4 regions of the Streptomyces sp. NBC_01089 genome follow, and region 4 is predicted to be linked to each of the others. Evidence: riboswitches for the same ligand, from Rfam matches in the RefSeq annotation. Region 4 holds a riboswitch; each other region holds the start of a gene.
What was found. Region 4 has a riboswitch for cyclic di-AMP ahead of OG510_RS33790 (C40 family peptidase). Riboswitches for the same ligand answer to the same signal wherever they lie in the genome.

Region 1: linked by a shared signal. The riboswitch ahead of OG510_RS08660 (M23 family metallopeptidase) and the one ahead of OG510_RS33790 (C40 family peptidase) in region 4 are both predicted to bind cyclic di-AMP.
Region 2: linked by a shared signal. The riboswitch ahead of OG510_RS23405 (transglycosylase family protein) and the one ahead of OG510_RS33790 (C40 family peptidase) in region 4 are both predicted to bind cyclic di-AMP.
Region 3: linked by a shared signal. The riboswitch ahead of OG510_RS19660 (M23 family metallopeptidase) and the one ahead of OG510_RS33790 (C40 family peptidase) in region 4 are both predicted to bind cyclic di-AMP.

Annotation. Positions count from the first base shown of each region.
Region 1 covers NZ_CP108660.1:1,966,625-1,972,195, reverse strand. Annotated here, with positions in the region: gene OG510_RS08670 (M16 family metallopeptidase) at 1-666, shown strand, start outside; gene OG510_RS08665 (M16 family metallopeptidase) at 687-2,054, shown strand; cyclic di-AMP (ydaO/yuaA leader) riboswitch at 2,253-2,412, shown strand; gene OG510_RS08660 (M23 family metallopeptidase) at 2,426-3,217, shown strand; gene OG510_RS08655 (GntR family transcriptional regulator) at 3,395-4,072, shown strand; gene OG510_RS08650 (HPr family phosphocarrier protein) at 4,272-4,553, opposite strand; gene OG510_RS08645 (GNAT family N-acetyltransferase) at 4,682-5,571, shown strand, end outside.
Region 2 covers NZ_CP108660.1:5,198,498-5,204,068, reverse strand. Annotated here, with positions in the region: gene eno (phosphopyruvate hydratase) at 1-1,174, opposite strand, end outside; gene OG510_RS23405 (transglycosylase family protein) at 1,420-2,112, opposite strand; cyclic di-AMP (ydaO/yuaA leader) riboswitch at 2,116-2,302, opposite strand; gene OG510_RS23400 (transglycosylase family protein) at 2,560-3,639, opposite strand; gene OG510_RS23395 (cytochrome P450) at 3,776-5,041, opposite strand; gene OG510_RS23390 (nucleoside triphosphate pyrophosphohydrolase) at 5,038-5,571, opposite strand, start outside.
Region 3 covers NZ_CP108660.1:4,408,522-4,414,092, forward strand. Annotated here, with positions in the region: gene OG510_RS19630 (DEAD/DEAH box helicase) at 1-1,101, shown strand, start outside; gene OG510_RS19635 (VOC family protein) at 1,300-1,674, shown strand; tRNA gene OG510_RS19640 (tRNA-Lys) at 1,856-1,928, shown strand; tRNA gene OG510_RS19645 (tRNA-Met) at 2,120-2,193, shown strand; gene OG510_RS19650 (hypothetical protein) at 2,300-2,680, shown strand; gene OG510_RS19655 (PP2C family protein-serine/threonine phosphatase) at 2,957-4,105, shown strand; cyclic di-AMP (ydaO/yuaA leader) riboswitch at 4,331-4,471, shown strand; gene OG510_RS19660 (M23 family metallopeptidase) at 4,483-5,544, shown strand.
Region 4 covers NZ_CP108660.1:7,507,526-7,513,096, forward strand. Annotated here, with positions in the region: gene bioB (biotin synthase BioB) at 1-148, opposite strand, end outside; gene OG510_RS33770 (8-amino-7-oxononanoate synthase) at 292-1,449, shown strand; gene OG510_RS33775 (DUF397 domain-containing protein) at 1,488-1,715, opposite strand; gene OG510_RS33780 (helix-turn-helix domain-containing protein) at 1,725-2,582, opposite strand; gene OG510_RS33785 (ATP-binding protein) at 2,816-3,247, shown strand; gene OG510_RS33790 (C40 family peptidase) at 3,280-3,753, opposite strand; cyclic di-AMP (ydaO/yuaA leader) riboswitch at 3,757-3,974, opposite strand; gene OG510_RS33795 (alpha/beta hydrolase) at 4,668-5,571, shown strand, end outside.

The DNA of each region.
Region 1 (5,571 bases), 5.5 Mb from region 4:
TCCCTGCCCGACACCCTCGGCGGTGAGGTGCGCGAGGAGCTGTACGAGGAGGTGCCGTCGCGTGCCCTGATGGCCGCCTACCGGCTCCCCGAGGACGGCACCCGTGCGTGTGACGCGGCGGACATCGCGCTGACCATCCTGGGCGGCGGCGAGTCGTCGCTGCTCCACAACAGGCTGGTGCGCCGGGACCGCACGGCCGTCGCCGCGGGCTTCGGCCTGCTGCGGCTCTCCGGCGCCCCCTCGCTCGGCTGGCTGGACGTCAAGACGTCGGGCGGTGTCGAGGTCCCGCAGATCGAGGCGGCCGTCGACGAGGAGCTGGCCCGCTTCGCCGCCGACGGCCCCACGGCCGAGGAGATGGAGCGCGCACAGGCCCAGCTGGAGCGGGAGTGGCTCGACCGGCTCGGCACGGTCGCCGGCCGCGCCGACGAACTGTGCAGGTACGCCGTGCTGTTCGGCGACCCGCAGCTGGCGCTGACCGCGGTGGCCCGGGTGCTGGACATCACGGCCGCCGAGGTGCAGGAGGTCGCGAAGGCCCGGCTGCGCCCCGACAACAGGGCCGTGCTGGTGTACGAGCCCGTCACCGCCGATGAGCCCGAAGAGACCAGTGCGGACGGCGTATCCGACGAGGCCACCGCAGCCACCGAGAGCACAGAGGCGGACCAGTGACCGACCCCGCGGCCGTGATGATGACCTTCCACCCGCAGCCCCAGGCGGGTGCCCCCAGGCCCTGGGCCTTCCCGGCCCCCGGGCGCTCCACCCTGCCCAACGGCCTGACGGTGCTGCGCTGCGACCGTCCCGGACAGCAGGTGGTCGCCGTCGAGATCAGCCTCGACGCCCCGCTGGACGCCGAGCCCGAGGGGCTCGACGGTATCGCCACGATCATGGCGAGGGCCTTCTCCGAGGGCACCGACAAGCACAGCGCGGAGGAGTTCGCCGCCGAGCTGGAGCGCTGCGGCGCCACCCTCGACGCGCACGCGGACCACCCCGGTGTCCGGGTCTCCCTGGAAGTGCCGGTGTCCCGCCTGCCGAAGGCGCTCGGCCTGCTCGCCGACGCGCTGCGGGCGCCCGCCTTCGCGCCGAGCGAGGTCGAGCGGATCGTGGGCAACCGGCTGGACGAGATCCCGCACGAGCTGGCCAACCCGGCCCGCCGGGCCGCCAAGCAGCTCTCCAAGGAGCTGTTCCCGGCCACCGCGCGGATGTCGCGTCCGCGCCAGGGCACCGAGGAGACGGTGGCGCGGATCGACGCGGCCGCCGTCCGCGCCTTCTACGACGCGTACGTCCGGCCGTCCACCGCCACCGCCGTGGTCGTCGGCGACCTGACGGGGACGGACCTGGACGCGGTGCTCGCCGAGACCCTCGGCGAGTGGAAGGGCAACGCGGGTACACCCCGCCCGGTGCCCGCGATCACCGCCGACGACACCGGCCGGGTGGTCGTCGTGGACCGCCCAGGAGCGGTCCAGACGCAGCTGCTGATCGGCCGGATCGGTGCCGACCGGCACGACCGTGTCTGGCCCGCGCAGGTCCTCGGCACGTACTGCCTGGGCGGCACGCTCACCTCCCGCCTCGACCGTGTCCTGCGCGAGGAGAAGGGCTACACCTACGGCGTCCGTGCCTTCAGCCAGGTGATCCGCTCGGCCCCTGACGGGACGGGCGCCGCGATGCTCGCCATCAGCGGTTCGGTGGACACCGAGTCGACCGGGCCCGCGCTGGACGACCTCTGGAAGGTGCTGAGGACGCTCGCAGCGGGCGGTCTGACCGACACGGAGCGGGACGTCGCCGTACAGAATCTGGTGGGCGTCGCCCCGCTGAAGTACGAGACGGCGGCCGCGGTGGCGGGCACCCTCGCCGACCAGGTCGAGCAGCATCTGCCGGACGACTTCCAGGCGCAGCTGTACGCGCGGCTGGCCGCGACCGGCACGGTCGAGGCGACCGCCGCCGTGGTCTCGGCCTTCCCCGACGACCGGCTGGTGACGGTGCTGGTGGGCGACGCCGCGCAGATCGTGGAGCCGGTCAGGGCGCTGGGCATCGGCGAAGTGACCGTGGTCGCGAGCTAGGGCCTTCCGCCCGGATCGTGTGCGCGTGGCAGGGGCCCGGCGGGCAGTGCGTCCGCCGGGCCCCGCTCTCTGAACGCTCCCTGCCCCGGCGCTCCCTGTGGGATGTGCGACAAAACCCGCTGTCTGTTTGGCGCAACGGCGGCGCACCACTTAGCGTCACACCGCTGTCCGTCGGACGTAAGCCGCAACCGCGGCGCCGGGCAGCGATCGCCGAGTCCCCGTCAGGCGCGAGCCGGGGGAGCCGGGGACCCACGCAGTCCCTGGGGTGAATCGGGGCCGCCCCACCGGGGTGGGCCCGTAGGAGACCTTCCTGCTCCGAACCCGTCAGCTAACCCGGTAGGCGAGAGGGAAGGAAAGGATCCAGTTTCTTCATGGCGTTCAGCCGCCCTACCGGCAAGCACCGTGCCCCGAGCCGTCCGGCCCGCAGGACCGCGGGCGTCGCCGGAGTCGTCACCCTCGCCACAGCCGGTGTCATCGGCACCCTCGCATCCCCGGCGCTGGCCGACGGCGCGCAGGTCTCCACCGCACAGGAAGCCCGGCTCGACCGGACCATCCTCGTCGGTGACACCGTCGCCGACCGGATAGCCGCCCAGGCCACCGCACAGCAGCACGCGGCCAACCACGCCGAGGCCGTCGCGAAGGCCAAGGCCGCCGCCAAGGCCAGGGCCGTCGCCGCGAAGGCGAAGGCCGAGCGGGAGCGCAAGGCCGAGGCGGCCAAGCGGCGTGCCGCCCGGGACGCCGCCCGCAAGCGCCTCAACGCCTTCGTGGCCCCGGTCGCCCACTCGTACGTCTCCACCGGCTACAAGACCGGCGGCAGCCTGTGGTCGTCCGGCAGCCACACCGGCATCGACTTCCACGCCGCGAGCGGCACCCCGGTCCACGCCGTCGGCGCGGGCACGGTCGTGGAGGCCGGCTGGGGCGGCGCGTACGGGAACAACATCGTCATCCGGATGCACGACGGCACGTACACGCAGTACGGCCACCTCTCGTCCATCGGCGTCTCGGTCGGCCAGACCGTCACATCGGACCAGCGGATCGCGCTCTCCGGTGCCACCGGCAATGTCACGGGCCCGCACCTCCACTTCGAGGCCCGCACCGGCCCCGACTACGGCTCGGACATCGACCCCGTCGCGTATCTGCGCTCGCACGGCGTCCACGTCTGACGCCTCCTGCCCGGAGCGCCGGCCGTCCCGCGTGCTGTGCTTGAGGCCGGTTTCTGCCTGGCCAAAAGATATCCATGATTTACCGGGGGCCCTCCGGAATTCGGCTGCCCTGCCATAGAGTCGCCGCACAGGTGTGGACAGACCGCGATATGCGGGCGTCGATGCGGAGGTTCGGTCATGCGCATTCCCGCGCATTCGGTATGCACGGCAATCCGTGACGACATCATCTCGGGGGTGTACGAGCGGGGCGGCCGGCTGACCGAGGAGGTGCTCGCGCGCCGTTACGGTGTCTCCCGTGTCCCGGTCCGTGAGGCCCTGCGCACCCTGGAGTCCGAGGGGTTCGTGGTCACCCGCCGCCACGCAGGGGCCTGTGTCGCCGAACCGACCGAGCGGGAGGCGGCCGACCTGCTGGAGATACGGATGCTGCTGGAGCCGATGGGCGCGGCGCGCGCGGCGCAGCGGCGGACCGAAGCGCATCTGAAGGTGCTCCGTGGCCTGGTCAGACTGGGTCAGGAGCGGGCCAGGCGTGGCCAGGGCGAGGATCTGCGGTCGCTGGGCGGCTGGTTCCACGAGACGCTCGCGCAGGCGTCGGGCAGCTCCGCGCTGACCACGCTGCTCGGTCAGCTGAGGCAGAAGATCAGCTGGATGTACGCCGTCGACCAGCCGGTCCTTCCGGTCGTGTCCTGGGCCGAGCACGGCTCGATCGTGGACGCGGTGGCGCGCGGCGACGCGGAGCGGGCCCGCGCCCTGACCGCGCTGCACGGCGAGCGCGCCACGGCGGCGCACCGGCTGCGGAGACAGGGCCGCGTGAGTGATTCGCAACATGCTGTAAACATCGCGGGCATCAGCGATTAACACAGCTGCCGTATACAGAGAGGAAGCATTTTTTGTGCAGCCTTTCCGTGCGGCCCCGCGTGTCTTTTTATGTTCTGCTTTTCTGATTCCAGGAAAGACGGAAAACGAAGAGCCGCAGTGACCGAATTCGGATCACTGCGGCCCGGTGTGTGGCAAGGACGCTGTGTGCGGCAGGGGCGCCTCAGATGTCAGGTACGCCTCAGACGGTCTCGGGGAGTTCGTCGAGCCCGTCGGCGACCAGCTTCGCCAGCCGGTCCAGAGCGGCGTCGGCGCCGTCCACGTCCGAGGTGAGCACGATCTCCTCGCCGCCCTCCACGCCCAGGCCGAGAACGGCCAGCATCGACGCCGCGTTCACCGGCTTGCTGCCGTTCTTCGCGATCGTCACCGGGACGCCGGAAGCCGTGCTGGCACGGACGAAGATGGAGGCCGGTCGGGCGTGCAGGCCCTCGGTCCAACCGACCTTGACGCGACGCTCAGCCATGGTGTTGCCCTTCGAGTTCTGCGACTGTTGTCTAGACCATTCTTGCACGGGTGGGGCGCGTGGTGCGGGCACTGCCGGATCCCACACTGCACCGCCCGCCGTACCACCGCGACCCGTACGCTTTCAGCATGCAGCCCCCGCTGGAGGAGAAGCGACACCAGGAGTACCCGGCCCACTGGGAAGCGGATGTGGTGCTGCGGGACGGCGGTACCGCGCGGATCCGGCCGATCACCACCGAGGACGCCGACCGGCTGGTCAGCTTCTACGAGCTGGTCTCGCCCGAGTCGAAGTACTACCGCTTCTTCGCTCCGTACCCCCGGCTCTCCGCCAAGGACGTCCACCGCTTCACCCATCACGACTACGTCGACCGGGTAGGTCTCGCCGCGACCGTCAACGGCGAGTTCATCGCGACCGTCCGCTACGACCGGATCGGCGCCCACGAGGCCGAGGTCGCCTTCCTCGTCCAGGACGCCCACCAGGGGCGCGGTGTGGCCTCCGCGCTGCTCGAACACATCGCCGCGGTCGCCCGGGAGCGCGAGGTCAGCCGCTTCGTCGCCGAGGTCCTGCCCGCCAACAACAAAATGATCAAGGTCTTCACCGACGCCGGCTACGAGCAGAAGCGCAGCTTCGAGGACGGCTCGGTCCACCTCACCTTCGACCTGGAACCCACCGAAGCGTCCCTCGCTGTCCAGCGCGCCCGCGAACAGCGGGCGGAGGCGCGGTCGGTGCAGCGGCTCCTTTCGCCCCGTTCCGTCGCCGTCGTCGGAGTGGGGCGCGCACCCGGCGGGGTCGGGCGCGCCGTCCTGCGCAATCTGCGCGGCTCCGGCTTCACCGGGCGCACCTACGCGGTGAACCGCGCCTTCCCCGACAGCCTCACCGAAGTGGACGGCGCCCCGGCCCACCGGTCGGTGGCGTCCGTCGCCGCCACCGGGGACGCGGTCGACCTGGTGGTCGTCGCCGTCCCGGCCGCCCAGGTGTCCGACGTGGTCGACGACTGCGGGGCGAGCGGGGTGCAGGG
Region 2 (5,571 bases), 2.3 Mb from region 4:
GGGCGCCGGTCTTGATCTGGCCGCAGTTCACGGCGACCGCGAGGTCGGCGATGGTGACGTCCTCGGTCTCGCCGGAGCGGTGCGACATCATGCACTTGAAGCCGTTGCGCTGGGCGAGCTCGACGGCGTCGAGGGTCTCGGTCAGCGAACCGATCTGGTTGACCTTGACGAGCAGGGCGTTGGCGGAGCCCTCCTCGATGCCACGGGCCAGCCGCTCCGGGTTGGTGACGAAGAGGTCGTCGCCGACGATCTGGACCTTGGCGCCCAGCTTGTCGGTGATGACCTTCCAGCCGTCCCAGTCGTCCTCGTACAGCGGGTCCTCGATGGAGACGAGCGGGTACGAGGCGACGAGCTCCTCGTAGTACTCGGTCATCTCGGCGGCCGAGCGGGACTTGCCCTCGAACTCGTACTTGCCGTCCTTGTAGAACTCGGAGGCGGCGACGTCGAGCGCGAGCGCGATGTCCTTGCCCGGCGCGTAACCGGCCTCCTTGATGGCCTCCAGGATGAGGTCGAGGGCGGCGCGGTTCGACTCCAGGTTCGGCGCGAAGCCGCCCTCGTCACCGAGGCCGGTCGACAGACCCTTGGTCTTCAGGACCTTCTTGAGGGTGTGGTAGACCTCGGCGCCCCAGCGGAGCGCCTCCGAGAAGGACTCGGCGCCGATCGGCGCGATCATGAACTCCTGGATGTCGACGTTGGAGTCGGCGTGCGACCCGCCGTTCAGGATGTTCATCATCGGAACGGGCAGCAGGTGCGCGTTCGGGCCGCCCAGGTAACGGAAGAGCGGGAGGTCGGAAGCCTCGGACGCGGCGTGCGCCACGGCGAGCGAGACGCCGAGGATGGCGTTGGCGCCGAGCGAGCCCTTGTTCTCCGTCGCGTCCAGGTCGAACATCGCCTGGTCGATCAGGCGCTGCTCGGTGGCGTCGTAGCCGACGAGCTCCGGGCCGATCTGCTCGATGACGGCGAGGACTGCCTTCTCGACACCCTTGCCCTGGTAACGGTTGGGGTCACCGTCGCGGAGCTCGATGGCCTCGAACGCACCGGTGGAGGCGCCGGACGGGACGGCGGCACGGCCCGTGCTGCCGTCGTCGAGGCCGACCTCGACCTCGACCGTGGGGTTGCCTCGGGAGTCCAGGATTTCCCGGGCTACGACGACGTCGATGGACGGCACTAGCATCTCCTTCTGGGATGTGACGCTATGGGCGCAGGGTCTCTTTGTCCTTGGCCTTGCGACAAGAGCCTAACCGGCTCGGGGGGATCAACCGGCAGGGCGCCCGGACCCTGGGACGAAAAAGGGCCCAAAAGATCGTATGACGGTGTGAAAGTCAGCAAATTTACTGACTGGTAACCGGCGGACAGGCCCCCGGCCCGGCGCGTACGGGGGAGTCGCGCCGGGCCGGGGGTGCTGGGGGAGAGCCGATATCAGCTCAGGTGGAGCTGCTGACCGGGGAAGATCAGGTTGGCGTCCTTCACGATGTCCTTGTTCAGGTCGTAGACCTTCTTCCAGCCACCGGAGACGTGCTCGGCCTTGGCGATCGTGGAGAGGGTGTCGCCGGCCTTGACCTTGTACTCGCCGTCGCCCTTCTGGATCGTCCGCGGCGCGGCGTGCTTCGGAGCGGCCGGCGCACTGGTGCGGGCCTCGCTGCGCGAAGCGGCCTGCTGGTCGCTGTGGCTGCTCTGCTGGTCGGCGCTCGACGAGGAGGAGCTGTTCGACGAGGTCGAGACGTCCGGGCTCGGGCCACCGCTGGTCAGGTTGCCGGCACCGGCGCAGGACCAGGCGCCCGGGCCCTGCATGGCGAGGAGCTTCTCGGCGGTGGCGATCTGCTGGCCCTTGGTGGCGAGGTCGGCACGCGGGGCGTACTGCGTACCACCGGCGGCGGCCCAGCTGGAGTTGTTGAACTGCAGGCCACCGTAGTAACCGTTGCCCGTGTTGGTGGACCAGTTGCCACCGGACTCGCACTGCGCGACGGCGTCCCAGGTGGAGACCGAGGCGGCGGACGCGGAGGTCGCACCGATCAGCGGCACGGCCACGGCCGCACCGGCGACACCGGCGAGCGTGGCGACACGGACGGCCTTCGAGGGGCGACGGTGCTTGGACTTGCTGGAAAACAGCATGAAGAATCTCCTCACCGACGCCTACGAGGTGAGCTGTCGGGTTCGGGCCAATGAGTTGCCCGGCTGCGCGGCCTAGCGCACAGCTTCACCCCAAGCCGGTCCCGGTTCGTGCCGTTCTCTGACTCTGAACGGACGGCCGGCCCCGGCGCTTACCTGGGTCCCCCGCTCCTGCCTGCGGCGCTTCTTAGCGTCAACTGCTTCCCTTCGACCGATGGCAGGATTCGGCGTGGCGATCGAAGAGGCCCGCGGTGCGAGCGGTCTGACCGTAATCACAGGACCCCCCGATATTCAAAGATGAACATCGGCGAGCAAATCCCTGGTTTACGACCACGCATGTCCCGTTTTCGCAGGTGAGGGGCGGCGTGCGCCGGGCGGACAGTCCGGACATTCAGCAGGACCGACGAGAGCCATGTCTCACTCGAACAGAAGCGGACATACAGGAGCTAACTACCCCTGTTTTGGGTCGAGATCAAGGCTCTGGCCAGGAACGATGAAGTCCGGGTCGTCTCCGACCGTCTGATGGTTCGCCGCATAGAGCGCGGGCCATCCGCCGGGCAGATCGTGCGCCTTGGCGATGGCCCAGAGGTTGTCACCCGCGCGGACGGTGTAGCTGCCGTCCGTACGGGCGTCATCCCGGGAGGGGTTTCCGCCGCGCGAGGCATGGCGGCCGGCCTCGTCGCGGCTCGTGCCCGACCCGTCGTCGGCGCCACCCCGGTGCTTACCGGCCCCCGAGTCGGCGGATGTCGCCGAGTCAGAAGGCGCGGGCGTCCCGGAGTCGGGCGTGTCGGGCGTGTCGGACGCACTGGAGTCCACGGTTCCCGAAGTACCCGCCTTGCCGGTCTTGCCCGTCTTGCCTGAATCAGGCGAAGAGTCCGAACCGCCCGTTGCGTCCGAAGAAGAGCCGGATGACGGAGATGACGGAGATGACGGAGATGCGGAGCTGGAAGGGGAGCCCGAGGGCGAATCGGACGGGCTCGGGCTCGCCGATGACTGCTTCGACGGTGTCTGCCCCGTATCGTCCGCATTCGCTCCGGCAGTCGCATCCGCGCTCGCGTCCGGGTCCGCCGCGTCCTTCCCCGAGCCGGCCGAAGCCGAGGGGGTCGGGCTCGCGGTGTCCGGGGAGCCCGGGTCCACGGTGGCCGTGTCCGCGTCCCCCTTCGTCAGCCCGGCGATGGCCGCGCAACTGGCCCAGGGCGTCGCACCCTCGGCCGCGTACACCTTCTGGGCCACGGCTATCTGCTGGGAGCGGCTGGCCAGGTCGGGGCGGGCCGCGTACTGCCCGCCGCCGTACTTGTCCCAGGTCGTCTGCGAGAACTGGAGTCCGCCGTAGTGGCCGTTGCCGAGGTCGGCGCTCCAGATGCCGCCGCTCTCGCACAGCGCCACCCGGTCCCAGGTCGTGGCGTCGGCCGCGTGGGCGCCGGTCGATGCCAGCAGCGGAAGGGCGATGGCCGAGCCCGTAACTCCTGCCGCTACGACAAGAGCTGGAGCCTGACGGGGGCGGCGGTGCCGACCGTTCCCGGTGCGCATGCGGTGGCCTTCCGTGTGACGGATGAGTCGAGGGGTGAACGTAGCCGCACTCGAACGCCAGTCACAAGTCGATGCAGCGGAGATCACGTGAAAGTCACATTCTTGACGGCACGTCAGTCATGTACTGGTCAGGCCGTCAGACCGGCGGGTCACCGGCCCGGGTGCCGAACTCCACCGGAAGCGTGCGCAATCCCCGCATGATGAGCCCGCCGCGCCAGCGCAAATCCCCCGGTTCCACCGCAAGTCGCAGCTCCGGAAGGCGCCGCAGCAGGGTGGCGAGCGCGGTCTGTGCCTCCAGCCGGGCGAGTGGGGCGCCCAGGCAGTAGTGGATGCCGTGTCCGTAGCCGAGGTGCTGGTTGTCGGTGCGCGAGAGGTCGAGCGTGTCGGGCTCGGTGAAACGCTCGGGGTCGCGGTCGGCGGCGGCCAGCACGACGAGTACGGGATCGCCCTCCGCGACGGCCTGCCCGCCCAGGGTCAGCGCCTCGGTGGCGAACCGCCAGGTCGCCAGCTCCACCGGTCCGTCGTAACGCAGCAGTTCCTCGACACCGGTGGCGAGGAGGCCGCTCTCCCCCGCCGCCAGTGACGCCTCAAGGCGTTCGCGCTGGTCCGGGTTGCGGAGCAGCGCGTACATCCCGTTGCCGATGAGGTTGACCGTCGTCTCGAACCCGGCGAAGAGCAGGATGAACGCCATGGCGGCCGCTTCGTTCTCGGTCAGGTGCTCGCCGTCGTCGCTCGCCCTGATGAGCCCGGAGATGAGGTCGTCGCCGGGGTTCTCGCGCTTGCGGTGGATGAGTTCGGCGAGGTAGTTCCGCATCTTCTTGACCGACCTGGCGACCCCGCCGCGCGGGCCGCCGCCGTGACGGATCATCATGCCCGCCCAGTCGCGGAAGTCGTCCTGGTCCTCGCGGGGGACGCCCAGCAGGTCGCAGATGGCGTAGATGGGGAGCGGGAACGCGACGTCATGGATGAGGTCGGCCTGCCCGTCCGCCACGAAGGCGTCGATCAGCTGGTCCGTCAGCTCCTGTACGCGCGGGGCGAAGAGCGCCACGGTGCGCGGGGTGAACGCCTTGGAGACCAGGCGCCGCAGCCGGGTGTGGTCCGGCGGGTCGATGTTCAGCAGATGCGTCATCAGCTCCGCCTTGCGCTCGCCCGGAATGCCGGTCTTGCCCTTGGCGTGCGGGGACTCCGCGTGGTGGGCGGGGTTCTTCGACAGCCGGGGCTCGGCGAGTGCCGCCCGCGCGTCCGCGTACCGGGTCACGAGCCATGCCTCCACGCCGCTGGGGAGCGCGGTCCTGTGGACGGGCGCGTTCTCCCGCAGCCAGGCGTAGGCGGGGTACGGGTCGGTCGCGAACTCCCAGGTGAAGAGGGCGGGGGCCGGGCCTGCGGTGCTGTTGTCGGTCACTCCTCGACGGTAGTCGTACCGGGTGCGGCCTTCTCCGCGGCCCGGATCGCGTCCCGGTACGCCCGTGCCGCGGCGCGCAGTGCCGCCTCCGGGTCCGTGCCGGCCGCCTCCGCGCTCGCGGCCAGGGCGAGCAGCCGGTAGCCGACGCCCTCGCCCGTCGGCAGCGGTACGTCGAGCTGCGAACCCCGCACCCGCGAGGTCAGCTTCGCCGCGAGCGCGAGGGCCGGCTGGCCGACCGGGACGCCGTCCGTCACCGATGTGCGCTGCTTCTCGATCGCCTTGGTCCGGTTCCAGTGGGCGTGGACGTCCTCGGCGGTCTCCGCCGTCTCGTCGCCGAACACATGCGGGTGGCGGCGGATCAGCTTCTCGACCAGGCCGCCCGCGACATCGTCGATGGAGAAGGGCTCGTCCCCTTCTCCATCCTCTCCTTCTTCGCCGGTGCCCTCCTGGGCGATCCGGGCGTGGAAGACGACCTGGAGCAGGACGTCACCCAGTTCCTCGCGCAGTTCGTCGCGGTCGCCGTCCTCGAT
Region 3 (5,571 bases), 3.1 Mb from region 4:
GACTACCTGCACCGCTCGGGCCGTACCGCCCGCGCCGGCAAGTCCGGCACGGTCGTCTCGCTGTCGCTGCCGCACCAGCGCCGGCAGATCTTCCGGCTGATGGAGGACGCGGGCGTCGACGCCACGCGCCACATCGTCCAGGGGGCCGGGGCCTTCGAGCCCGAGGTCGCCGAGATCACCGGTGCCCGTTCGCTGACCGAGGTCCAGGCCGACTCCGCGAACAACGCCGCCAAGCAGGCGGAGCGCGAGGCCAAGGACCTCACCCGTGAGCTGGAGCGCATCCAGCGCCGGGCGACCGAGCTGCGCGAGGAGGCCGACCGCCTGGTGGCGCGTGCCGCCCGCGAGCGCGGTGACGACCCCGAGGCCGCTGTCGCCGAGGTGCTGCAGGCCGCCGAGGCCGAGATCGCGGCCGCCGTACCGGAGCAGCCGAGGGCGGAGCAGCGCGAGGAGCGCCGCGACGACCGCGGCAACTTCGGACGCCGTGACGACCGGGGCGGCGACCGTGGTGGATACCGCGGCGGCGACCGTGGTGGTGACCGCGGTGGTTTCCAGCGCCGTGACGACCGTGGTGGTGACCGCGGCGGTTTCCAGCGCCGTGACGACCGTGGTGGCAACGGTGGCGGCTTCCGTCGCGACGACCGTCCGTCGGGTGGTTCCGGTGGTGGTTTCCGTGGGGGCGAGCGTCGTGACAACGACCGTCCGTCCGGTGGTTTCCGTGGCGGCGACCGCCGTGACGACCGTGGTGGCAACGGTGGCGGCTTCCGCCGTGACGACCGTCCGTCGGGTGGTTCCGGTGGTGGTTTCCGTGGGGGCGAGCGTCGTGACAACGACCGTCCGTCCGGTGGTTTCCGTGGCGGCGACCGCCGTGACGACCGCGGTGGTTTCCAGCGCCGTGAGGACCGCCCCACCGGCGGCCACCGCGGCAGCGACCGTCCGTTCAACCGCGACCGCCGCGACGACCGCCCCACCGGTGGTTTCCGCTCCGGCAGCAGCGACCGTCCGACCGGCCGCCGCGACGACCACCGCACGACGGGTACGGGCACCGGCACCGGTTCGTTCGGCCGCCGCGACGACAAGCCGCGCTGGAAGCGCAACGGCTGACACCTGTCCGCCGGCGTGAGCCGTTGAATCACTGAGCGGGCTCCTCCTTCACGGAGGGGCCCGCTCTGCTGTGTCCGGGGCCGGTCCGGCGCCGGCCGATGACTTTCGGGGTCCGGGGCGGTCACCCCCTTGTGGGCGCGGCAGAAGCCGCCCGCCAAGGAGCACGTCCGAAGAGAAGACGAGAAGGAGGCACACCCCATGACAACCCCGGGCAACATCACCGGACTCGGCGTCGTCCTCGGCAGCACGGACCCCGAACCCCTCATCGAGTGGTACCGCGCCGCACTGGAGCCGCTGGGCGCCCGCTGGGAGGGCCACATGCTGATCATCGGTCAGCAGGCGATCATCGGCTTCGACCGCCGCGACGATGTGGCGGACAAGGCCGCCGAGCCCGGCCGGCACCTCGTCAACATCGTGGTGCGCGACATCCGGGCGGCCGAGCGGCACTTCAACACCCTCGGCGTCACCTGGGTCAGGCCGGTCGAGGACACCGGGGGCGGATGGATCTTCTCCACCCTGCTGGACCCGGACGGCAACTACCTCCAGGTACTCCAGGGCCCTGACACCCCCTGACACCCCCTGACACCCCCCGAGCGGCGCAACCGGCGCGCTCCGGGCAGGATCCCACCGCTCAGCCACGCCACTCCGGCCGACGGCCCGCACCGGCCGCCGGCCGGAGTCCGACGTGCCCGGTGGGGGATACCCGATCGGCTGCGGGGCACGCTCCCGCTATGCTCGGGGGGTGCGTCAGCACGGACCGTTAGCTCAATTGGCAGAGCAGTGGACTTTTAATCCATTGGTTGTGGGTTCGAGTCCCACACGGTCTACGAGTGAGGGTCGCGGAGGATCTCCTGCTGACCTGCGATGAAGCGTCCCGCTTCGGCTTCGGCCGGGCGGGACGTTTCTGTGCGGTCCGGATCTGTGGGGCCCGGAAGCGTTCCGGTGGGAGCTGATTCCGGGCTGTTCCCGGTAATGGTTCGAACCACCCCCGCGCATGCCGTAGAGTTGGGTTTACCGACGCGGGGTGGAGCAGCTCGGTAGCTCGCTGGGCTCATAACCCAGAGGTCGCAGGTTCAAATCCTGTCCCCGCTACTCAAGTTCGAAGGCCCAGCACATCATGTGCTGGGCCTTCGGTCGTTTCCCGGCCTGTTTCCGGACAGGTGCCGGGACCGGTGTACCGATCGGGGGCGGGGCTGGCGTGTTCGTACTGCGGGTGGTTCTGAGCGTTCTGCTGTTGCTGGAGGTCGTGCCGTCGGCGATCGCGTCCGTGGCGCGGAGCCGGGTGGGGCTGGAGCGGCTCGATCAGCTCACGCGCCTGGGGGTCGTCGCCGGGCGGCGGCTCTGGGTCGTCTCGCTTCTCGGGGCGGTGCACACGGTCGCGGCCGTCGCCGTACTGCTGGGGCTGCGGTGGCCGGCTGCCGGGGTCGCCGGGGGAGGGGCCGAGGCCGTGGTGTTCGGGTGGGTGCTGGCCCGGCAGCTGGCCGCCGGAGACCGGGGGCGGGCGCTGGGGGCCTATCTGCTGTTCCTCGCGATGGCGCTCGCCGTGGTCCTGGTGTCGGCGGTCGCGCTGCACGGCTGACCCGCGCCGCCGTACGGAGGCGGCCCCCGGGCCGCGCGTACGGAGGTGGCCTTCGGGCCGTGCGTACGGGGCCCCGGGCCGTGCGTACGGAGGTGGCCTCCGCGCCGTGCGACGTACGGACGTGGCCCCCGCCGCCCCGCCCGCGCCCCCGCCCGGATCTCCGCCGCCCCGCTTCCCCCACTTGGCCGTGGCCGAATCGCACACCGGCGTGGGTGCGGCCAGCCTGGTGGGGCGCGGTACCGTCCGCCGCTTTACGGACCGGGCAGGAGGGTACTGGTGGGGCAGCGAGAGGAGTCGACCCGGGCGCGTCGGTTCGTCCGGGCGCTGCCCGCCGTGCTGATCGTGGGCGGGCTGGTCTTCGACCAGCTGACGCCGCCCGCGTTCACGGCCGCCCCGTTCTTCGCCGCCGCGCCCGTGATCGCCGCCCCGCTCTTCTCGTACCGGGCCACCCTGATCACAGGCATCATCGCGGTGCTGGCCATCGCGGGGCTGCATCTCTACGACGACACCTCGGCCAGGGGCTCCGCGATCACCGAGCTGATCACCGTCATCACGGTGTCGGTCGTCGCCCTCATCATCAACCGCGTCATCCGGGTCAGCGGCGAGGAGCTCGCGTCGGCCCGGGTGGTGGCGGAGACCGCGCAGCGCGCCGTGCTGCCGGTGCCTTCCGAGCGGATCGCCGGGCTGCATATCGCGGCGCGGTACGAGGCGGCGCAGGCCGGCACCTTCATCGGCGGTGATCTCTTCGCCGTACAGGACACTCCGTACGGGGTGCGGCTGGTGGTGGGGGATGTGCGGGGCAAGGGGCTCGGTGCCGTCGAGGCCGTGGCCGTGGTGATCGGGGCCTTCCGGGAGGCCGCCGAGCAGGAGGTCACGATCGAGGAGGTCGCCCAGCGGCTGGAGCGTGCGCTGACCCGTGAGGGGGTGCGCCGCGAGGGACTCGACGCCTTCGAGGGGTTCACCACGGCGGCGCTCGCCGAGATCCCGCGCGGCGACCAGGGACTGATCCGGCTGCTCAACCGGGGGCACCCCGAGCCGCTGCTGCTGTACGCGGACGGGAGCATCCACGTCCTCGCGCCGGCCGACCCCGCGCTGCCGCTGGGGCTCTCCGATCTGGCGGCCTGGCCGGACCGGGCGGACGAGACCGAGTTCCCGCCGGGGGCCACGCTGCTGCTCTACACCGACGGGCTGTCCGAGGCGAGGAACGCGCAAGGGGCCTTCTACGAACCGCAGGAGCGGCTGCGCGGCCGGATCTTCCCCGGGCCCGAGGAACTGCTGACGGCGGTGTCCGACGACGTACGGCTGCACACCGGCGGGCACTCCACGGACGACATGGCGCTGCTCGCGGTGGGCCGTCCGCTGCAGGGGCAGCCGGACCGGCGCAGGACGGTGGGGATCATTCACCGGGAGCGACACGATCCGTAGTCGAAGAGCACCCCTCCGCATAACATTTGACTCACTATCAGAAACTCGATGTTTCCCGGCCGCTCCTGAGGGCTGATCAAGTCGCCCGAATGCGCCCCTGTATGCACCGATAAGTGCAGGCCAAAGCCGTTAACGATCAGTCGGAACAGCTTGGAATCCGGCCCTCGCGTCTATTAACGTTCGATAACGCAGCGCGGTTGTCCCAGTCGTCGCAAGAGGCGGCACCGCGCGCACGCGCCGAATCCCGCAAGGGAACCGGGGAACCACCAATTGGGGTGAATCGGGCTTCTCCGCAAGGGCTGCCCGTAGGAGACCTTCCTGCTCCGAACCCGTCAGCTAACCCGGTAGGCGGTAAGGAAGGAAAGGAGTGCGCCTCCGTGGCGTCCAACAACCCTGCCCCCGAAACGCTTTACTTCCCGGACGACGATGCTCTCGGTTTCGGCGGCGAGGACAGCGGTACGTTCGACGAGTGGAACCCCACTGAGGATTCCCTCCGTCCGGTCCGCGGCAAACACCGGGTCGCCAAGCAGCGCAGCGGTCTCGCCCGCAGCTCGACGGTGCTCGGCGTCGGCGTGATCGCAGCCGTCGGCGCGGGCGGTATGGCCAGCGCCCAGAGCAAGCCGCCGCTCCCGATCTCCCTCCCCGACCTTCCGCAGTCCGTCAAGGACAAGCTGCCGGAGGCCGAGTCGCTGCCCGGCGTGGGGTCGCTGGTCGCCGATCTGGCCGGCGGTTCGTCGGACCACGGCAGCACGGCGGACGCGACCAACGCGGCGCTGACCACGGCGGCGGCCACCGGCAAGGGCAGCTCGGACGCGGGCGAGGCGCTCCGCGCGCGGATCATCCAGCAGGCCGAGCAGCAGCAGGGCGCGGTCGAGGACGAGGCCAAGGCGGCAGCCGAGAAGGCGGCCGCGGAGAAGGCATCGGCCGAGGCGGCGAAGAAGCAGGACGAGGCCGCGGCCAAGGAGAAGGCGGCCAAGAAGAAGGCCGAGGCGGAGGCCAAGGCCAAGGCGGAGAAGGAGCGGCTCGCCAAGCTGGCGAAGAGCTACTCGCTGCCCGTCTCCTCGTACACCCTCACCTCGCGCTTCAACGACGGCGGTTCGATGTGGTCGTCGGGCCACCACACCGGCCTCGACTTCGCCGCCCCGACCGGCACCCCGATCAAGGCCGTGCACAGCGGCACGGTCAAGTCGGCCGGCTGGGCGGGGGCATACGGCTACCGCACGGTGATCACGCTCGACGACGGTACGGAGCTGTGGTTCTGCCACCAGTCGTCGCTCGGTGTCAGCGCCGGTCAGAAGGTCACCACGGGCGAGGTCATCGGCCGTGTCGGCGCCACCGGCAATGTCACGGGCCCGCATGTGCACGTGGAGGTCCGCCCGGGCGGCGGCGACCCGATCGACCCCATGACCTGGCTCCAGGGCAAGGGCCTCAACCCCTGAGCGGCTGGACTCCGAGGGGCTGACCCT
Region 4 (5,571 bases):
GCCCGAACCACTGACGGCGCACCTTTCCGGCTGCCGCCACCACGTCCAGCAGTTCGTCGTCGGTCGTCGCCAGCACGGCGAGCGCCTCTTCACGGGTCGGCAGTTCGCGCCGCAGCCCCTTGTCCACCAGCGTGTTCAGCAGGTCCATAGGGCTGATCCTGGCCTACGGCACCACCTCCGGCCAAGGAGGAACCGAACAACACCGCTGACCTGGGGTGTGTGTATTGCCACACCCTGACCCCGCATCGCCCCGGCTAGGGTCTGTGAACTGCCTACAAAAAGGGACCGATCATGACTCCAGCCGCACCCCGCGAGCCCTTCGAGTGGACCGACGCGGTGGCCCGGCGCCGGGCGGACGCGGGGCTGGTGCGCGCGCTCCGGCCGCGGGCCGCCGCCCAGGACGTGCTCGACCTCGCGAGCAACGACTATCTGGGGCTGAGCCGCCGGGCCGCGGTCACCGCGGCCGCCGCCGAAGCGGCCCGCCGCTGGGGTGCGGGTGCCACCGGATCCCGGCTGGTCACCGGATCCACCGAACTCCACGCCGAACTGGAGGGCGAGCTCGCGCGGTTCAGCGGTTTCGAGGCGGCGCTCGTCTTCTCCTCCGGGTACGCGGCCAACCTCGCCGTGCTCACCGCGCTGACCGGCCGCGACTCCCTGATCGTCTCCGACGCCGCCAACCACGCCTCGATCGTGGACGGCTGCCGGCTCTCCAGGGCGGCGACCGAAGTCGTCCCGCACAGCGATCCCGAGGCAGTCGGGAAGGCGCTGGACGCGCATGGCGGCGGCCGGGCCGTCGTGGTCACCGACTCGGTCTTCTCGGTCGACGGCGACGCGGCGCCACTGCCGGAACTGGCCGCGGTGTGCCGTCGCCACGGGGCGGCCCTGATCACCGACGACGCGCACGGCCTGGGCGTACTCGGCGACGGCGGACGCGGCGCCGTGCACGCGGCGGGGCTCGCGGGCGCTCCCGACGTGGTCGCCACGGTCACCCTCTCGAAGTCACTCGGCAGCCAGGGCGGTGCGGTGCTCGGCCCCGCCCGGGTCATCGGTCATCTGGTCAACGAGGCCCGCACCTTCATCTTCGACACCGGCCTGGCACCCGCGGCGGCGGGCGCGGCCCTGGCGAGTCTGCGGCTCCTGCGGGACGACCCGCTGCTCGCCGGGCGTACGAGGACGGTGGCGCACACCCTGCACACCCGGCTGACCGCGGGCGGACTCAGCGCGGTGCGCCCGCAGGCCGCCGTCGTCTCCGTCCTGGCTCCCTCGCCCGCCCAGGCGGTGCGCTGGGCGGCCGACTGCCGCGAAGCCGGTCTGGTGGTCGGCTGCTTCCGCCCGCCGTCGGTACCGGACGGCATCTCACGGCTGCGGCTCACCGCACGAGCCGACCTGACGGACGAGCAGGTCGAGCGGGCGGTGGACACGGTGCTGCGGACCGCGCCCACCGGATGACAAGTCCCCGATAAGCAGAGCCGGTTACCCGACGACGCCTACCTGGCGCCCGCTTCGTGCACCGACTCCAGGAAGCCGGTCCAGGCGGCCGCTCCGAAGAGCAGCGCCGGGCGGCGCACGCGCTTCGAGTCACGGACGGCCAGCACACCGCCGTCCAGTAACGCGGTCTCGACACAGTTGTTCATTCCGGTGCTGCGGCTGCTGCGCCGCCACCGCGCGCTGCTCAGAGAAGTACTGGAAGGGACGTTCGCAGGGTGAGCGGACATGATGCCTCCCTAACCGCCGTCACTGATCCCGGCGATGAGATCCAACGATTCCTGCTGGGGAAGGGCGCGCGCCTGGATCCTGCGGAACGCGGCGCTGTACGCCCTGAGGTCTTCTTTCCGTTCCAGATAACGGCTATGCATCAAGTGGTCGAGAACGACCACATCCAGATCAACAATGTTCGGAAAAGAGAAGATGGTGAAAGAGCCGGTGAGTCCACGGTGCCCGCCGGCGGTGAACGGTATGACCTGCAACCGCACATGAGGCAGCTTGGCGACCTCCCGTACATGCCGTAACTGCTCCGCCATCACCCCGCGCCCGCCCATCCGGCGGTGCAGAGCGGCCTCGTCGACGACCGCGCTGAGCTCAAGCGGCGGATCCGCGTCGAGCACGCGCTGCCGCGCCAGCCGCACATCGACCAGGGAGTCCACGGTCCCCGCCGGTATCCCGTCGAGTGAGGCCCGGGTGACCGCTTTCGCGTAGCCGGGTGTCTGCAGCAGACCGGGCACCACCGACATCTCGAACGTGTGCGCCGTGCACGCCTGCGACTCCAGCCTGATGAAGTCGCGGTACTGGGCAGGCAGCACCCCCCGGTAGATGTGCCACCAGTCGGCGCTCTCGTCGGCCCCCGCACCGCACAGCGCGTCGAGCAGCTCGCGCTGCCGGGCGTCCCGCACCCCGTACGCGTCGAGCAGCAGGGCCAGATCAGCCGGCCGCACCCCGCTGCGTCCCGTCTCGATCCTGCTCACCTTGGACTGGTGCCACCCCGCCAACCGGGCCGCGGCCGCGCTGGTCAGGCCCGCCAGGACCCGCAGCCGGCGCAGCTCGGCGCCGAGTTTGACGCGGCGCACCGCCGGGCTGCTCCGCACCGTTCTCTCCCTCCGGTCGGCCGTTTCTGCAAACGTGCCAGTCCGGACGTCAAATACGGTCTCCCGTCGCAGAGTTCATCACTTTGAGCGACAGATATATGCACATCTTTGTGGATCGGCGGTACTGCGGTCACTATGAGTGTCACGCTCGCACGAAGCGCCACCTGAGGCCGTCTCGAAGCACAACCGTCACGAGACCTGCGCCGGCAGCGGTGGGAAAGGGACAGGCCGTCATGGCAGACCACCAGGAAGCATCCGTCACCCTGCCGAGCGAGCCGGCCTCGGTCCCGGCCGCCCGCACGTTCGTGGCCCGTGTGCTCACCGGATGGGGGCTGCCCTCCGACGCGGAGCTGGCGGACACCATCCGGCTGATCGTCTCGGAGCTGGCGACCAACGCGGTGCAGCACACCTTCGGCGCGTCCCCCACCTTCACGGTGCAGGCCGTCCTGGAGCGGGACGAGCGGCTGTGCGTCGGAGTCACGGACAGCCATCCGCGCTGGCCGCAGCGGCTGCCGGCAGCCGTGCAGCAGGACAACGGCCGCGGCATGGTCATCATCCGCTGGCTCGCGGCCGAGAACGGCGGCCGGCTGTCGGTCACCCCGACCCGGGACGGCGGCAAGACCGTGTGGATCGCCCTGCCCTGGACCGCCACGGTCCAGGGCTGACCGAGCCTGCCTTCCTCCGCCCGCCCCCGGCGTCAGTTCACCCGGCCGTACCAGACGCTGCGGTCCCAGATCTTCTCCAGCCTGACCACGGCGCCGGTCTTGGGGGAGTGCCAGATCTTGCCGTTCCCCGCGTAGATGCCGACGTGGTAGACGCTCCGGCCGTAGTGGAAGAAGACCAGGTCACCGGGGTGCCGGCCGGAGGCCGAGATATGGCGCACCCCGTTGTACTGCGCCTGGGCGGTGCGGGGCAGCTTCTTGCCCGCCTTCTTGAACGAGTAGAGCGTCAGCCCCGAGCAGTCGAACCGCGACGGCCCTGTCGCCCCCCACTGATAGGGCGAGCCCTTCTTGGAGGCCGCGATCTGTACGGCCCGGGCCGCGTGGGTGGCGGCCTGGGCCTCCACGGTCGCGCCCGGCGCCAGCGAAGTCCCCGCGACAGCGGCGAGGGTGAGGGCCGAGGCCGTTCCGGCCCGGGTGATCAGAGACGGGATATGAATCTGCGCAGTCATGCGCAACCCTTCGCAAACCGCCTGTGAAGGATGACCTGTCGGGTTCGGGCCGGCGAAGTTGCCCGGCCGCCGGGCAGGGTGACCGACTGATCAAGTCGGCCGTCCCGCCAAGCGGCTTCACCCCGAGGAGCGACGTCACTGTCGCCCCGGACTGCCTGGGTCCTCCACTCCTGCCGATCCACTCGTGTCGACCAGACATCCGGGTACGGCGGCAGGACTCGGCGTCCGCCCGGACCGCCCCGCCGTGGTGGCGGGGGCTTGTCGTCTCCCGGATCCTCACCCATGGCACGGCGGATTTCCGGCTGACCGCGCCGATTTGTGAGGGTTCGGGCCACTGGCCTGTTCGAGTGGGCGCCAGGGGCGGCGGAGTCGGGGACGCCGCCCGCGCAAGGCCCTCACCTGGGGCGCAGCGGTGATCCCGGGCGGACGGGCCGCAGCGAAGCGCAACTCGGCGCGGCCGCCGGACCGTCACCCGTCTACACCTTCCGGGGGACGCCCATCGGTGTACCGGCGACCCCCGAAAGGTGGATCCGGGCCGGCTCCCCGCGCGGCGCGGCCCGGTGCGGACGCCGTCACGGGGGCGGCGCGGCCCGGCCGACCGCGGCAACTCGGCCCGTGACAAAAGGTTTTCACCGGGCCCCTGTCAAAGTCCCTGCCTGCTGTCCGGGTTGAGCGGGGGAGGGGATATCCGCCAGTACCGCACCGCTCACCGGGACCACCTCTCCGCATTTCGGGTTGGCAAAGAACGCCCATGCGCCCTGTTGTCAGGGACCGTTCACAGGAAAGGATCCCCGGTACGTACTGGAGAGCGCCGTACGAACGGCGCTTCGCACAGGGGGAGGTACCACGTGAGACGCACCGCAGTGCTCGGCTCGGCCGGCGCTCTGGCCGCGGCGACTCTCATAGCGGGCGCCATGGCGGCACCGTCGGCCACCGCCGACGGCCGCGGTCACGCGGTCACGGAGGCGCACGGAGCGGCCGTTGCCGCCGCGCGGGCGGCGAAAGCGGGCATCGACTGGCGTGACTGCCCCACGGACTGGGCGCTCGCGAAGCCCGTCCAGTGCGGCTGGGTGACCGTGCCCGTCGACTACGCGCACCCGGACGGCCGGACGATCGAACTCGCGGTGGACCGTGCGGTGAGCACCGGTACGAAGTCGGAGCGGCAGGGCTCGCTCGTCTACAACCCCGGCGGGCCCGGCGCTTCGGGCCTGCGCTTCCCCACCAGGACCACCACCAAGAGCGCCCTGTGGGTCAACACCGCCAAGGCGTACGACTTCGTGGGCTTCGACCCGCGCGGAGTGGGCCACTCGGCGCCGATCTCCTGTATCGACCCGCAGAAGTACGTCAGCGCCCCCAAGGCCGACCCGGTTCCGGACAGCACGGCCGACAAGCGGGTGCAGCGCGGACTCGCGGCGCGGTACGCGGCCGGCTGCGAGAAGCGCAGTGGCGCGCTGCTGCCGTATCTCACCACGCCGAACAGCGCGCGCGACCTCGACGTCATCAGGGCGGCGCTCGGTGAGAAGAAGCTGAACTACCTGGGTGTGTCCTACGGCACCTATCTCGGCGCGGTGTACGGGACGCTCTTCCCGGGACATGTCCGCCGGATGATCGTGGACAGCGTGGTCGACCCGAAGCAGTCGAACATCTGGTACCAGGCCAACCTCAACCAGGACGTGGCCTTCCAGGGCCGCTGGCGCGACTGGCAGAACTGGGTGGCCGCGAACGACGCCAGCTTCCACATCGGGAAGACCGCTGACGCCGTCGAGCAGCAGTGGGTGAAGCTGCGGGCCGCCGCGAAGAAGCATCCGCTCGGCGGAG